Regions from separate parts of the Luteimonas soli genome, predicted to be linked through region 3. Evidence: predicted binding sites of a transcription regulator. Region 3 holds the regulator's gene; each other region holds the start of a gene.
The links. The regulator HrcA, encoded in region 3, represses chaperone genes, less so after heat shock. The targets are predictions, from matches to a motif close to TTNGCACTCNNNNNNNNNGAGTGCNAA.

Region 1: the regulator HrcA is predicted to act here: its motif matches at 1,651-1,677, upstream of rpoH (RNA polymerase sigma factor RpoH).
Region 2: the regulator HrcA is predicted to act here: its motif matches at 1,691-1,717, upstream of groES (co-chaperone GroES).

Annotation. Positions count from the first base shown of each region.
Region 1 covers NZ_JBHRYA010000007.1:516,128-520,449, forward strand. The annotation lists gene ACFONC_RS09690 (YadA-like family protein) at 1-1,179, shown strand, start outside; gene rpoH (RNA polymerase sigma factor RpoH) at 1,679-2,566, shown strand; gene ACFONC_RS09700 (NAD(P)/FAD-dependent oxidoreductase) at 2,696-3,994, opposite strand; gene ACFONC_RS09705 (NYN domain-containing protein) at 4,157-4,322, shown strand, end outside.
Region 2 covers NZ_JBHRYA010000007.1:732,539-736,860, forward strand. The annotation lists gene ACFONC_RS10670 (endonuclease) at 1-1,500, opposite strand, end outside; gene groES (co-chaperone GroES) at 1,776-2,063, shown strand; gene groL (chaperonin GroEL) at 2,162-3,802, shown strand; gene ACFONC_RS10685 (DUF6445 family protein) at 3,930-4,322, shown strand, end outside.
Region 3 covers NZ_JBHRYA010000003.1:332,516-336,837, forward strand. The annotation lists gene recN (DNA repair protein RecN) at 1-1,389, opposite strand, end outside; gene hrcA (heat-inducible transcriptional repressor HrcA) at 1,554-2,612, shown strand; gene grpE (nucleotide exchange factor GrpE) at 2,758-3,282, shown strand; gene dnaK (molecular chaperone DnaK) at 3,410-4,322, shown strand, end outside.

The DNA of each region.
Region 1 (4,322 bases), on a different contig from region 3:
ACAGCCGCCGGCTACGACGCACGCGTGCTGGAAGCCGCGACGGACGGCACCGCGCTCGGCGCACGGGCACAGGCCACGGCCGCCAATGCGGTCGCGCTGGGCGCGGGCTCGGTCGCCGACCGTGCCGACAGCGTCTCGGTCGGCAGCGTTGGCGGCGAGCGGCAGGTCACCAACGTCGCCGCCGGCACGCAGGACACCGACGCGGTCAACCTGGGCCAGTTCAACGCCGCGCTCGAGGACGTCGACGCGGGCCTGGCCGGTGCGGTGAAGTACGACGACGAAGACAAGTCGACCCTGACCCTTGCCGGCGACGGCGGCACCACCATCGCCAACGTGGCGCCGGGCATGCTGTCGACGACCAGCACCGAGGCGGTCAACGGCGCGCAGCTGTTCGGCATGGGCGATTCGATGGCCCAGTTCCTGGGCGGCGGGGCGTCGATGGGCGCGGACGGCTTCAGCGGTCCGTCCTACATGATCCAGGGCGGCAGCTACTACAGCGTCGGCGACGCGCTCGGTGCCATCGACGGTGCGATCAGCGGCATCGACAGCCGCCTGAGCGCGCTGGAAACCGGAGCCGGCTCGACGGATGCCACCACGCCTGCAACCGCCGCCAGCGGAGGCGCCCGGCAGCCGGTCGACGACCGTGTCGCCGGCGGTGACACGCCGGCCGGTCCGTCCCGCGACGCCGGCACGACCGGGACCCCGGCGCCGTCGGGCGGCACCGGCCCGGTCACCGGCGGCCAGTCGGCTCCCGTGGCGCAGGCCCCGGTGCCGGCGGCGCTCGACCAGGAGACCCTGGACTCGGCCAACGCCTACACCGACACCACCGCCACCAAGACGCTGGCGTCGGCCAATGCCTACACCGACACGAAGTTCAATGCACTGGACGACCAGTTCCAGCAGCTGAGCGACAACCTCGGTGCGCGGCTGAGCCAGCAGGACGAGCGCATCGACCGCATGGGCGCGATGAGCTCGGCGATGATGAACATGGCGATGAACGCCGCCGGCGGACGCAGCGAACGCGGCCGAGTGGCGGTCGGTGCCGGCTGGCAGAACGGCGAAAGCGCCCTGTCGGTGGGCTACTCGAAGCAGATCGGCGAACGCGCGTCGTTCTCGATCGGCGGTGCGTTCAGCAATGGCGACAACTCGGCCGGCATCGGTTTCGGGTTCGACCTGTAGCGCCCTGCGTGGCCCGCGTCGCCGGTCCCACCGGCGGCGCGACGCACGCCGCCGGCCTGGCCGAGCCTTCTCCCGGCGCGGCCAACGGCGACGCGGACCACGACCTTTTCTTCCTTCAGCCCCGGCCTCGTCCGGGGTTCTTTTTTTTGGTTCTTCGCATTCCGGGGATGCGCGGCCGGGCCAGTCGCGCGGGTTCCGGTGGTTCGCGGCGCGAAAAGCACGTCGGGGATGTAACCCCGACCTACGGCTGCCCAACGAACCCCCGATCCGGCTGCTACGCGCCCGACGGCGCGCCTGATCGACGCGGGAACCCCGCCCCACGGACGCGGTCGAAGACAGCTCACGGCCCCGGGACGCCCCGGCTGCACCCTCGATGCTGTCCCCCGGTTTGCAGGGGCCGCGTTTTAGGTTAAGCGCCCCCAGACCCGATCGACTGTTCCATGAACGGAACGCTGGGAACTTCCCTTTTCGTTAGCAGTCGTATATGGACACTGCTAAAATGACGCCCATGACCGCAACCACGTTCAATCAAGCCCTCGTCCCCAACAACCTGCCGGTGCCCAGCGCGCTCGGCTCGCTGGACGCCTACATCGGCGCGGTGCACCAGATCCCGGTGCTCTCCGTCGAGGACGAACAGGCGCTCGCGCACCGCTTCCGCAACGAGGAAGACCTCGACGCCGCCCGCGAACTGGTGCATTCGCACCTGCGTTTCGTGGTGCACGTCGCGCGCGGCTACAACGGCTACGGCCTGCCGCTCGGCGACCTGATCCAGGAAGGCAACATCGGCCTGATGAAGGCGGTCAAGCGCTTCGACCCGGAAGTGGGCGTGCGCCTGGTCAGCTTCGCCGTGCACTGGATCCGCGCCGAGATGCACGAGTACATCCTCAAGAACTGGCGCATCGTCAAGGTCGCCACGACCAAGGCGCAGCGCAAGCTGTTCTTCAACCTGCGCAAGAGCAAGAAGCGCCTGGGCTGGTTGAACGCCGAGGAAGTGCGCGCCGTGGCCGCCGACCTCAACGTGTCCGAGCGCGAGGTGCTGGAGATGGAGTCGCGCCTGTCCGGCCGCGACATCGGCTTCGACGCGCCCGCCAGCGAGGACGACGACCACGCCCCGCCGTCGCCGTCGGCCTACCTGGTGACCAACGACGAAGACCCGTCCGAGGCCTACGAGCGCATGGACAGCGAGGACCACCAGCTGCAGCTGCTGCGCGAAGGCATGAGCCGGCTGGACGACCGCTCGCGCGACATCATCAGGCGCCGCTGGCTGGACGACGACAACAAGGTCACCCTGCAGGAACTGGCCGACGAGTACGGCGTCTCCGCCGAACGCATCCGCCAGGTCGAGGCGAACGCGCTGAAGAAGATGAAGGCGTTGTTTGCGGCTTGAAGCCGGGATTCGGGATTCGTAAAAGCAGGACGCCAGGCGGCGATTGAAGTGCATGACGACGGCCCGGGAAACCGGGCCGTTTCCGTTTGCGGGCAATCCGCGCGGAGGGCATCGCCCATCGCCCGGGATTCATCGCTCTTCCGAATCCCGAATCCCGAATCCCGAATCCCTGCCCAGGATGATCCGCGCCGCGCGCTGGTAGCTCCAGTACGCCCAGGTCCAGTTGAGCATCACCACCAGCCGGTTGCGGAAGCCGATCAGGAAGAAGATGTGCGCGGTGAGCCAGAACCACCACGCCAGCGCGCCCGACAGTTTCAGCTTGCCCAGGTGCACCACCGCGGCCATGCGGCCAATGGTCGCGAGGTTGCCGTAGTCGCGGTAGCGGAACGCCGCCGCCGGCTTGCCGGCGATGCGTGCGCGGATCGCGTTGGCGACGTGGCGGCCCATCTGCTTGGCCGCCGGCGCGACGCCGGGCACCGGCTTGCCGTCCTGCTGGACCGAGGCGAGGTCGCCGGCCACGAACACGTCGGGTTTGCCGGGCACGGAAAGATCCGCCTCCACCTGCACGCGCCCGGCGCGGTCGAGCGGAACGCCGAGCGCGCGCGCCAGCGGTGATGCCGCCACGCCTGCGGCCCACAGCACCGTGCGCGCGGCGATGCGCTCGTCGCCGAGCAGCACGCCGTCGGCGTCGATCGCGTTCACCGGCGTGCCGGTGCGGACCTCGACGCCGAGCTTCTCCAGCTGCCGGCGCGCCTTCCCTGACAGCGAGTCGGGGAAGGTCGACAGCACCCGCGGCCCGGCTTCAAGCAACAGCACGCGCGCGTCGCGCGGCTCGATGTTGCGGAATTCGCGCTTGAGCGTGTGCCGTGCGATCTCGGCCAGGGTGCCGGCCAGCTCCACGCCGGTCGGCCCGCCGCCGACGATGGCGAAGGTCAGCAGCGCCTGCTTCGCGGCCGGGTCGCGTTCCGCTTCCGCGCGCTCGAACGCGGACAGGATCCGGCGCCGGATGTGCAGCGCGTCGTCGAGCGTCTTCAGCCCCGGTGCGTGCGCGGCCCAGTCGTCGTGGCCGAAATAGGCGTGGGTGGCGCCGCTGGCCAGCAGCAGGTGGTCGTAGCGCAGCGCGTCGCCGCGTTCTAGCCGTACCTCGCGCGCGGTGGTGTCGATGCCGGCGACCGTTTCCATCAGCACCGTCACGTTGCGCTGCCACTGCAGGATGTGGCGCAGCGGCGCTGCGATGTCCGGTGCCGACAGTCCGGCGGTGGCGACCTGGTACAGCAGCGGCTGGAACAGGTGGTGGTTGCCGCGGTCGAGCAGGGTGACGCGCACCGGCGCCTTCGCCAGCGCGCGCGTCGCCCACAGGCCGGCGAAGCCGCCGCCGATGACGACGACGTGCGGCAGGTCGCTGCCCGGGTTCCGGCTGCTGTCCATGTGGCCTCGTGATCGCGGGGGTGGCGCAATGATGCCGGTTCGCGCGTCGTGAAGCAGGCAGCGGTGGCGGGAGGTGGCGGTGGCGCGATGCCCATCGCCAGCGCGTCGCGGCGCGGGGGGCGGTTGCGCTAGGCTCTTCGCAACCACCGCCCGGACCCGGCCATGCCCGACAACGAAAAACGCATCGCCCTGCTGATCGACGCAGACAACGCGCCCGCATCGAAGATCGACGTGATCCTCGCCGAGGTCGCGCGCCACGGCGAGGCCAACGTGCGCCGCGCCTACGGCAACTGGAAGAGCCAGCACCTCAACGGCTGGGAGAAGGTGC
Region 2 (4,322 bases), on a different contig from region 3:
GGTAGCAGCGTCCTGCCCGCCCTCGTAGCGGATCGCCATGTACATCACCGCGCGCGCCATGTCGCCCTTGCGCGCGTCCCAGGGCTCGAAGGAGCCGCCGTTGCCGTCCGGGCCCTTCACCCAGTTCGAGTCGCCCGCGCCGCTGCCGCCGCCGCGGCCGCCGTTGGCCTCGGTGGCGCGCGCGCCGCAGTTGGCCGACGCCGGGCAGTCGGCGTTGGGCTTGTTGCCGCGATCGCTGTTGTAGCCCGTGTCCGCGAGATAGAGCATGTGGGTGTCGGTGTAGGGCGCGTTGGGCAGGCCCCTGTCGCCGGTCCGGCTGCCGAAGCCCAGCGAGTTGGGCCAGGTGTGCTCGCGGTTGTAGGTGAGCCCAGAGCCGGTACCCGCACGGTCGCTGCCCTTGGCGTAGCTGCGGTTGCGATAGGCGTCGATGACGCGGCCGGCGTTGTCCGGGTCCTCGTCGGCGATCTCCAGGATCGTCCACGTGCTGGTGCCACTGCCGCTGTACGGATACACGGTGTGGCCGCGGATCGTTTCGTGCAGCGAGCAGCGCAGCTGGCCCGGGCTGCTGGCGTTGACGCGCGAGTAGTAGTCGTCGTCCCCGTCGCCACCGCCGCCTTTGGCGACGTCGAAGCCGATCGACGCACCGGTGCCCGGATGCGCGCCGCCGGCGTCGGTGAGCTTTGCAGCGTCGATCGACAGCACGCAGTGCTCGCCGCCGTGCAGCGCGGTATTGGTGGACAGCACGAAGCCCGCGCCCGAGGCCGGATGCGTCAGCGGCACGTTGCCGGACACGTCGCACGTCAGCGCGAAGGCGCCGTTGGCAGCGCTCACCACTTCGTTGAACACCACTTCCAGGTCGCCCGCGGCCGGGAAGCCGGTGGCGCCATCGGCGGGCGTGGTCGACACCAGGATCGGCGCCGGGTTGCCGCCGCTGAAGCTCTGGCCATCGTTGCAGGCGCCGAAGCTGTCCGCCGACGAACCCGCCCAGCTGAAGTCGTCGTAGCCGCTGCCCGAGCCGCGCAACTGCAGCGAGGTCCCGGCGGGCGTGCTGCCGTTTTCGGCCACCGGCAGGCTGTCGCTGGTCAGGCCGGCGGCCGGGCCGCTGGCCGCGGTGACGCTGCCTTCGTAGCCGAGGAACTGCACCACCTGACCGCTGGCGTCGACCAGGGCGATGGCGTCGTTGGGGCCGTTCTGCAGGCCGCTGCGCACCACCGTGGCGATCCGCACGCTGCCGCCGCAGCTCGTGGTGCTGCCGCCGGGCACCGCCGCGCTGCCGTAGGTGCCTGCGCTGCCGGGCGAGCTGCCGCCGCTGTACAGGTGGATCCGGTAGCCGGCCAGGCTCTCGCCGTCGGTGGCGACAATCTCGATCCGCTCCCCGCTGTCGCCACCGGCGTTGTCGTAGTGCAGCTCGTTGACGAAGACCGCGGCCGGGGCGCTGCCGCAGGCCAGCAGCAGCGTGCCGGCGAGTAGGCGGGCGAGGCGGAGGTGCGCGAGGGCCATGGCGTGCTCCGGAGGGACGATCCGGCCATCGTCTCCACCCGTCCCCGCCGCCACAATCCGGGGCCAACCCTATCCACCGGACGAGGGTGGGTGCCTGCGCCGGAAATTTTCCGCCGGCGGCCTTGAAAGGTCCGCAGCCCGCCCCATCTCCGGTGCATCCCCGGCCTGCCGGGTTTTCTCGTCCGCTGGTTTGGCACTCGCCTTGCGCGACTGCTAGAATCCGCGCCCCGTTCTACCTGTTTTCTCAAACTAATCAATCACTTGCGAGGGTTGCAATGAATCTCAAGCCGCTCTACGACCGCGTGGTCGTCAAGCCGATCGAAGCCGACGAAGTCTCCGCCGGCGGCATCGTCATCCCCGACAACGCCAAGGAAAAGCCGACCAAGGGCGAAGTGGTCGCCGTCGGCGAAGGCAAGGCGCTGGACAACGGCCAGCTGCGCGCCCCCAAGGTCAAGGTCGGCGACAAGGTCATCTACGGCCAGTACTCGGGCAGCGCCTACAAGCTCGAAGGCGTCGAATACAAGATCGTGCGCGAGGACGACATCCTGGCGGTTCTCGCCTGATGTAGGGCGGGTCTCGACCCGCCATCGCGCAATCGCTCATTCCAGTGGCGGGTCAAGACCCGCCCTACGACTCGAATTCCCAATCCCGGAGTTTCAACATGTCCGCAAAAGAAATCCGCTTCGGTGAAGACGCGCGCGCAAAGATGGTGCGCGGCGTCAACACCCTCGCCAACGCCGTCAAGGCAACCCTCGGCCCGAAGGGCCGCAACGTCGTGCTCGACAAGAGCTATGGCGCCCCGACGATCACCAAGGACGGCGTGTCCGTCGCCAAGGAGATCGAGCTGGCCGACAAGTTCGAGAACATGGGCGCGCAGATGGTGAAGGAAGTTGCTTCCAAGACTTCCGACAACGCCGGCGACGGCACCACCACCGCCACCGTGCTGGCGCAGGCCTTCATCCGCGAAGGTTCCAAGGCGGTCGCCGCCGGCATGAACCCGATGGACCTCAAGCGCGGCATCGACCAGGCCGTCAAGGCCGCCGTCGACGAGCTCAAGAAGCTCTCCAAGCCCACCGCCGACGACAAGGCCATCGCCCAGGTCGGCACGATCTCGGCCAACTCCGACGCCTCGATCGGCGACATCATCGCCGACGCGATGAAGAAGGTCGGCAAGGAAGGCGTGATCACCGTTGAAGAGGGCTCGGGCCTGGACAACGAACTCGACGTCGTCGAAGGCATGCAGTTCGACCGCGGCTACCTGTCGCCGTACTTCATCAACAACCAGCAGTCGATGTCGGCCGAGCTGGATGATCCCTTCATCCTGCTGCACGACAAGAAGATCTCCAACGTCCGCGACCTGCTGCCCGTGCTCGAAGGCGTGGCCAAGGCCGGCAAGCCGCTGCTGATCGTGGCGGAAGAGGTTGAAGGCGAAGCCCTGGCGACCCTGGTGGTCAACACCATCCGCGGCATCGTCAAGGTCTGCGCCGTGAAGGCCCCGGGCTTCGGCGACCGCCGCAAGGCGATGCTCGAGGACATGGCGATCCTCACCGGCGGCACCGTGATCAGCGAGGAAGTGGGCCTGTCGCTCGAGAAGGCGACGATCAAGGACCTCGGCCGCGCCAAGAAGATCCAGGTCTCGAAGGAGAACACCACCATCATCGACGGCGCCGGCGACACCTCCGGCATCGAAGGCCGCATCAAGCAGATCAAGGCGCAGATCGAAGAGACCTCTTCGGACTACGACCGCGAAAAGCTGCAGGAGCGCGTGGCCAAGCTGGCCGGCGGCGTGGCGGTGATCAAGGTCGGCGCCTCGACCGAGATCGAGATGAAGGAAAAGAAGGCCCGCGTCGAAGACGCCCTGCACGCCACGCGCGCAGCCGTCGAAGAAGGCGTGGTCCCGGGCGGCGGCGTCGCCCTGGTGCGCGCGCTGCAGGCGATCGGCGAGATCAAGGGCGCCAACGAAGACCAGAACCACGGCATCGTCATCGCCCTGCGCGCAATGGAAGCCCCGCTGCGCGAGATCGTCGCCAACTGCGGCGAAGAGCCGAGCGTGGTCCTCAACGCGGTCAAGGACGGCAAGGGCAACTACGGCTACAACGCCGCGACCGGCGAGTACGGCGACATGATCGAGTTCGGCATCCTCGACCCGACCAAGGTCACCCGCTCGGCGCTGCAGAACGCAGCCTCGATCGCCGGCCTGATGATCACCACCGAAGCCATGGTGGCCGAGCTGCCGAAGAAGGAAGAGCCGGCGATGCCGCCGGGCGGCGGCATGGGCGACATGGGCGGCATGGGTTTCTGATCCACGCCAACCGCTGCAATCGCAACAACGAAAACCCCGCCGCGAGGCGGGGTTTTTGTTTGTGCGCAAGGGACATCGTCGTGGTGTGGCTTGAGCAAGGCCGTCCACGGGGCTAGGCTGCGCGCCCATGCCAACCTCACTGATCATCGTCGACGACTTCCTCGGCCCCGCGGATGCGCAGGGGCTGCGCGAGGCGGCGCTCGGGTTGACCTATCCCGAGCAGCAGGGCGCGTTCCCGGGGCGCAACTCGGTGGAGCGGATGGAGATCGGCGGGTTGACGGAGGCGGTGTCGCGGATCGTCGGCGAGCCGCTCAAGCCGATGCCGCCGACGCAGTCGCATGCGAAGTTCCGGATCACGCTGGCCAGCGACGTGGGCCGGGCGAAAGTGCACGTGGATTCCTCGCATTGGTCGGGGATCCTGTACCTGAGCCGGCCCGAGGATTGCCAGGGCGGCACGGAGTTCTTCCGCCACATCCCGACCAACACCGAGCGCGCTCCGTACGACGACGAGGAGCTGGCG
Region 3 (4,322 bases):
GAACACCATCGTCGGCACCGCATCGTGACCCAGCGCGGCGACCTCGATCGCCAGCGAGATGCGCGACAGTTCGCCGCCTGACGCCACCTTGCGCAGCGGTCGCGGCGGCTGCCCGGCGTTGGCCGACACAAGGAATTCGACACGCTCGGCGCCCTGCGGATCGGGGCGTCCGGTTTCGGCCGGCTCGAGTGCGACCTCGAAATGCCCGCCGCCCATGCCGAGCTCGGTGATCAACGCGGTGGTGGCCTTCGACAGCGCCTTGCCGGCCTTGGTGCGCGCCTTGCCGAGGACTTCGGCGGCCTTGCGCCAGCCGTCACCGGCCGCGGTGATCTCGCCGTCGAGCGCCTGCAGCCGCACGGCGGCGTTGCGGAGCGAGTCGAGCTCGGCCGCCAGCGCGTCACGCTGCGCCTCGAGTCCTTCGGGCGCGACCTGGTGCTTGCGCGACAGTTCGTGCAGCCGGGTAAGCCGCCGCTCGAGTTCGTCGAGTTGCACCGGGTCGACGTCGAGGTCGGCGCGGACGCGTTCGAGCAGCAACCCGGCTTCGTCGAGCTGGATCGCGGCGGCATCGAGCATCGCGTCCACTTCGGCCAGGCGCGGCTCGTGTTCGTGCATCCGCACCAGCTCGCCGCGCAGCTGCTGCAGCAGCCGCGGCAGGGCTGCCGAATCGTCGCCGTCGAGGCGGGCGAGGGCGCTGTCGCAGGCGGCGATCAGCCCGGCCGAGTGGGCCTGGCGGCGGTGCGAGGCGTCGAGGTCGGCGATCGAGGCCGGGTCGATGGGTTCGCGGTCGAGTTCGGCGAGCTGGTGTTCGAGCCATTCGCCGCGCTCGGTGACGTCGCCGGGTCGGCCTTCGCGTGCCCGGGTGAGGGTGTCGCGCTCGCGCAGCAGGGCGGACCAGCGCTGCGCGGCGCCGGAAACCGCGGCCAGCAGTGCGTCGTGCCCGCCGAAGGCGTCAAGCAGTGCCAGCTGGCTGGGCCTGGACAGCAGCGCCTGGTGTTCATGCTGGCCGTGGATCTCGACCAGCCGTCCGGCCAGCGCAGCCAGTTGCGACAGCGTCGCCGGCCGGCCGTTGATCCACGCGCGCGAGCCGCCGTCGGCGCGCAGCGTGCGGCGCAGCTGGCAGGCGTCGCCGTCGTCGAATTCCTCCTCGCGCAGCCACTGCCGCGCATCGTCGGAGGCGGCCAGGTCAAACTCCGCGTGCAGCTCCGCGCGTTCGGCGCCGTGGCGGACCATGCCGCTGTCCGCGCGCTGGCCTGACAGGAAGCCCAAGGCGTCGACCAGCAGCGACTTGCCGGCGCCGGTTTCCCCGGAAATGACGGTCAGGCCCGCACCGAATTCGAGTTCGGCCGCCGTGACGACGGCGAAATCACGGATGGCGAGATGGGTGAGCATGCGTGCGGATTGTGCAGTGGGCCGGGGGCAATGACCAAGGGGTGGCGCGATGCCGGTCCGCTTGATAGCCGGTCGTCGTTGCAGGCGGTGAGACGCCCGCCGCCCGGCCGCGGGATTTCCCGCAACCGCTTGCGCCCGCGTCGCCGGGGACATATATCAAGGCCATGGCCCGCAGGATCGACAACCAGGACAGCCTCGACCCGCGCACGCGGCAGCTGCTGCGCGCACTGATCGGGCGCTACATCCGCGACGGCCAGCCGGTCGGTTCGCAGACCCTGGCGCGCCACGCCGGGCTCGACGTCAGCCCGGCCACGATCCGCAACATCCTGTCCGACCTCGAGGAAATTGGCCTGCTGGCCGCACCCCACACCTCGGCCGGCCGCATCCCCACCGCGCGCGGGCTGCGCGTGTTCGTCGACAGCCTGATCGAGTGGCGGTCGCCGGAGGAGCGGCAGATCCAGCTGATCCACGAGGGCCTGGCCGCGCAGGCGTCCACCCAGGAGGTCCTGCGCGAGGCGTCTTCGCGGCTGTCGGACATCTCCCGTTTCGTGGGCCTGGTCACGGTGCCGCGGCGCGACCGCTTCGCCTTCCGCCACATCGACTTCGTGCGCCTGGACGAGCGCCGGGTGCTTGCGATCCTCGTGTTCACGGACGGCGAGATCCAGAACCGCGCCGTGGAAATGCCGCGCCCGCTGTCGGCCAGCGAACTCGAATGGATCGCCAACTACCTCAACCAGAACTACGCCGGCCTCGGCCTTGCCGAGATCCGCGAGCGGCTGGTGGGCGAGCTCGACCACGAGCGGCGCGAAGTGGACAAGCGCATGGCCGCCACCGTGGCGCTGGCGCAGGCCACCCTGCAGCCGGGCGACGGCGAGGACATGCTGGTAAGCGGCCAGACCAAGCTCATGGGCGGGACGCAGGGCCTGGCCGACATCGAGCACCTGCGCGAGCTTTTCGAGGCCTTCCAGCGCAAGAGCGAGCTGCTGCAGGTGCTCGAAGGCTGCCTGCGCGCGGACGGCGTGCGCCTGTTCATCGGCGAGGAGTCGGGCGTGACCTCGATGGAGCAGTGCAGCCTGATCGCCGCCCCGTACGCCAGCGACGGGCGCGTGCTGGGCGTACTGGGTGTCATCGGGCCCACGCGCATGGATTACGACCGCGTCATCACCACCGTCCAGGCCACCGCCCAGGCGCTGTCGCGGACCATGGCCGAACGGGTGGGGTGAGCCGAAGCCCCTGAAGGCTCGCCCTTCGCGCCTGCCGGGGTTGGGTTTCCGGCCCCGGCCCCTACATCGGTACGCGGACCCGCGCCGGGAGATCGCCCGGCGCCGATACGGCAACCGCCACCAGGACTTCCCGACCCCGATGACCATGCATCCAGAACAAGACGACGTCACCACTCCGGCCGCTGGCGATGCCTTCGGCAACGACGCCACCATCGAAACCGACCAGCTGGTCGAACAGCTCAAGGGCGAGCTCGAACAGCTCCGCGCCAAGTCGCTGGTCGAGCACGCCGACCTGGAGAACCAGCGCAAGCGGCTGGAGCGCGACGTGCGCAATGCCTGCCGCTTCGCCAACAAGCAGCTGCTGGGCGACCTGCTGCCGGTGTTCGACAGCCTCGAAGCCGCGCTGGCCAACGCCCCGGCCGCGGACCCGATGCGCGACGGCGTGGTGCTGATCCTGCGCGAGCTCGGCCGCGTCGCCGAGAACAACGGCCTGGTCGAGATCGCACCCGGGCCGGGCGACGCCTTCAACCCCGACCACCACCAGGCCATGAGCGTGATCGAAGCGGACGGCATCGCCCCGCACGCGGTCGCCCAGGTCTTCCAGAAGGGCTTCATGCTCCACGAGCAGCTGCTGCGCCCGGCGCTGGTGGCAGTCGCCAAGGGCGACTGACCCGCCGCCGCACGGCCGCCGGCGCGGCGCTTGAACCGCCGGCCCGCGACCCCAGATAGCGTTTATCGGGCGGCCCGGCCGCCCACCCAGACAAGCAATCCAGGCAATTCCGAGAGGGAACCAAACAATGGCAAAGATCATCGGCATCGACCTCGGCACGACCAACTCGTGCGTGGCGATCATGGACGGCGGCAAGGCCAAGGTCATCGAGAACAGCGAGGGTGATCGCACCACGCCGTCGATCGTGGCCTACACCAAGGACGGCGAAGTGCTGGTCGGCGCGTCCGCCAAGCGCCAGGCCGTCACCAACCCCAAGAACACCTTCTACGCGGTCAAGCGCCTGATCGGGCGCAAGTTCAGCGACGCCGAAGTCCAGAAGGACATCGGCCTGGTCTCCTACCAGATCGTCGAGCACGACAACGGCGATGCCTGGGTCGCGACCAGCGACGGCAAGAAGCTGTCCGCGCAGGAAGTCTCCGCGCGCATCCTCGAGAAGATGAAGAAGACCGCCGAAGCCTACCTGGGCGAGACGGTCACCGAAGCGGTGATCACCGTGCCGGCCTACTTCAACGACTCGCAGCGCCAGGCGACCAAGGACGCCGGCAAGATCGCCGGCCTCGACGTCAAGCGCATCATCAACGAACCGACCGCGGCCGCGCTGGCCTACGGCCTGGACAAGGAAGGCGGCGACCGCAAGATCGCCGTGTACGACCTGGGCGGCGGCACTTTCGACATGTCGATCATCGAGATCGCCAACGTCGACGGCGAGAAGCAGTTCGAGGTGCTGTCGACCAATGGCGACACCTTCCTCGGCGGCGAGGACTTCGACAAGCGCGTCATCGATTACCTGGTCGACGAGTTCAACAAGGACCAGGGCATCGACCTGCGCAAGGACCCGCTGGCCCTGCAGCGCCTGAAGGACGCGGCCGAGCGCGCCAAGATCGAGCTGTCGAGCGCGCAGCAGACCGAGGTCAACCTGCCGTACGTGACGGCCGATGCCTCCGGCCCCAAGCACCTGAACATCAAGCTGACCCGGGCCA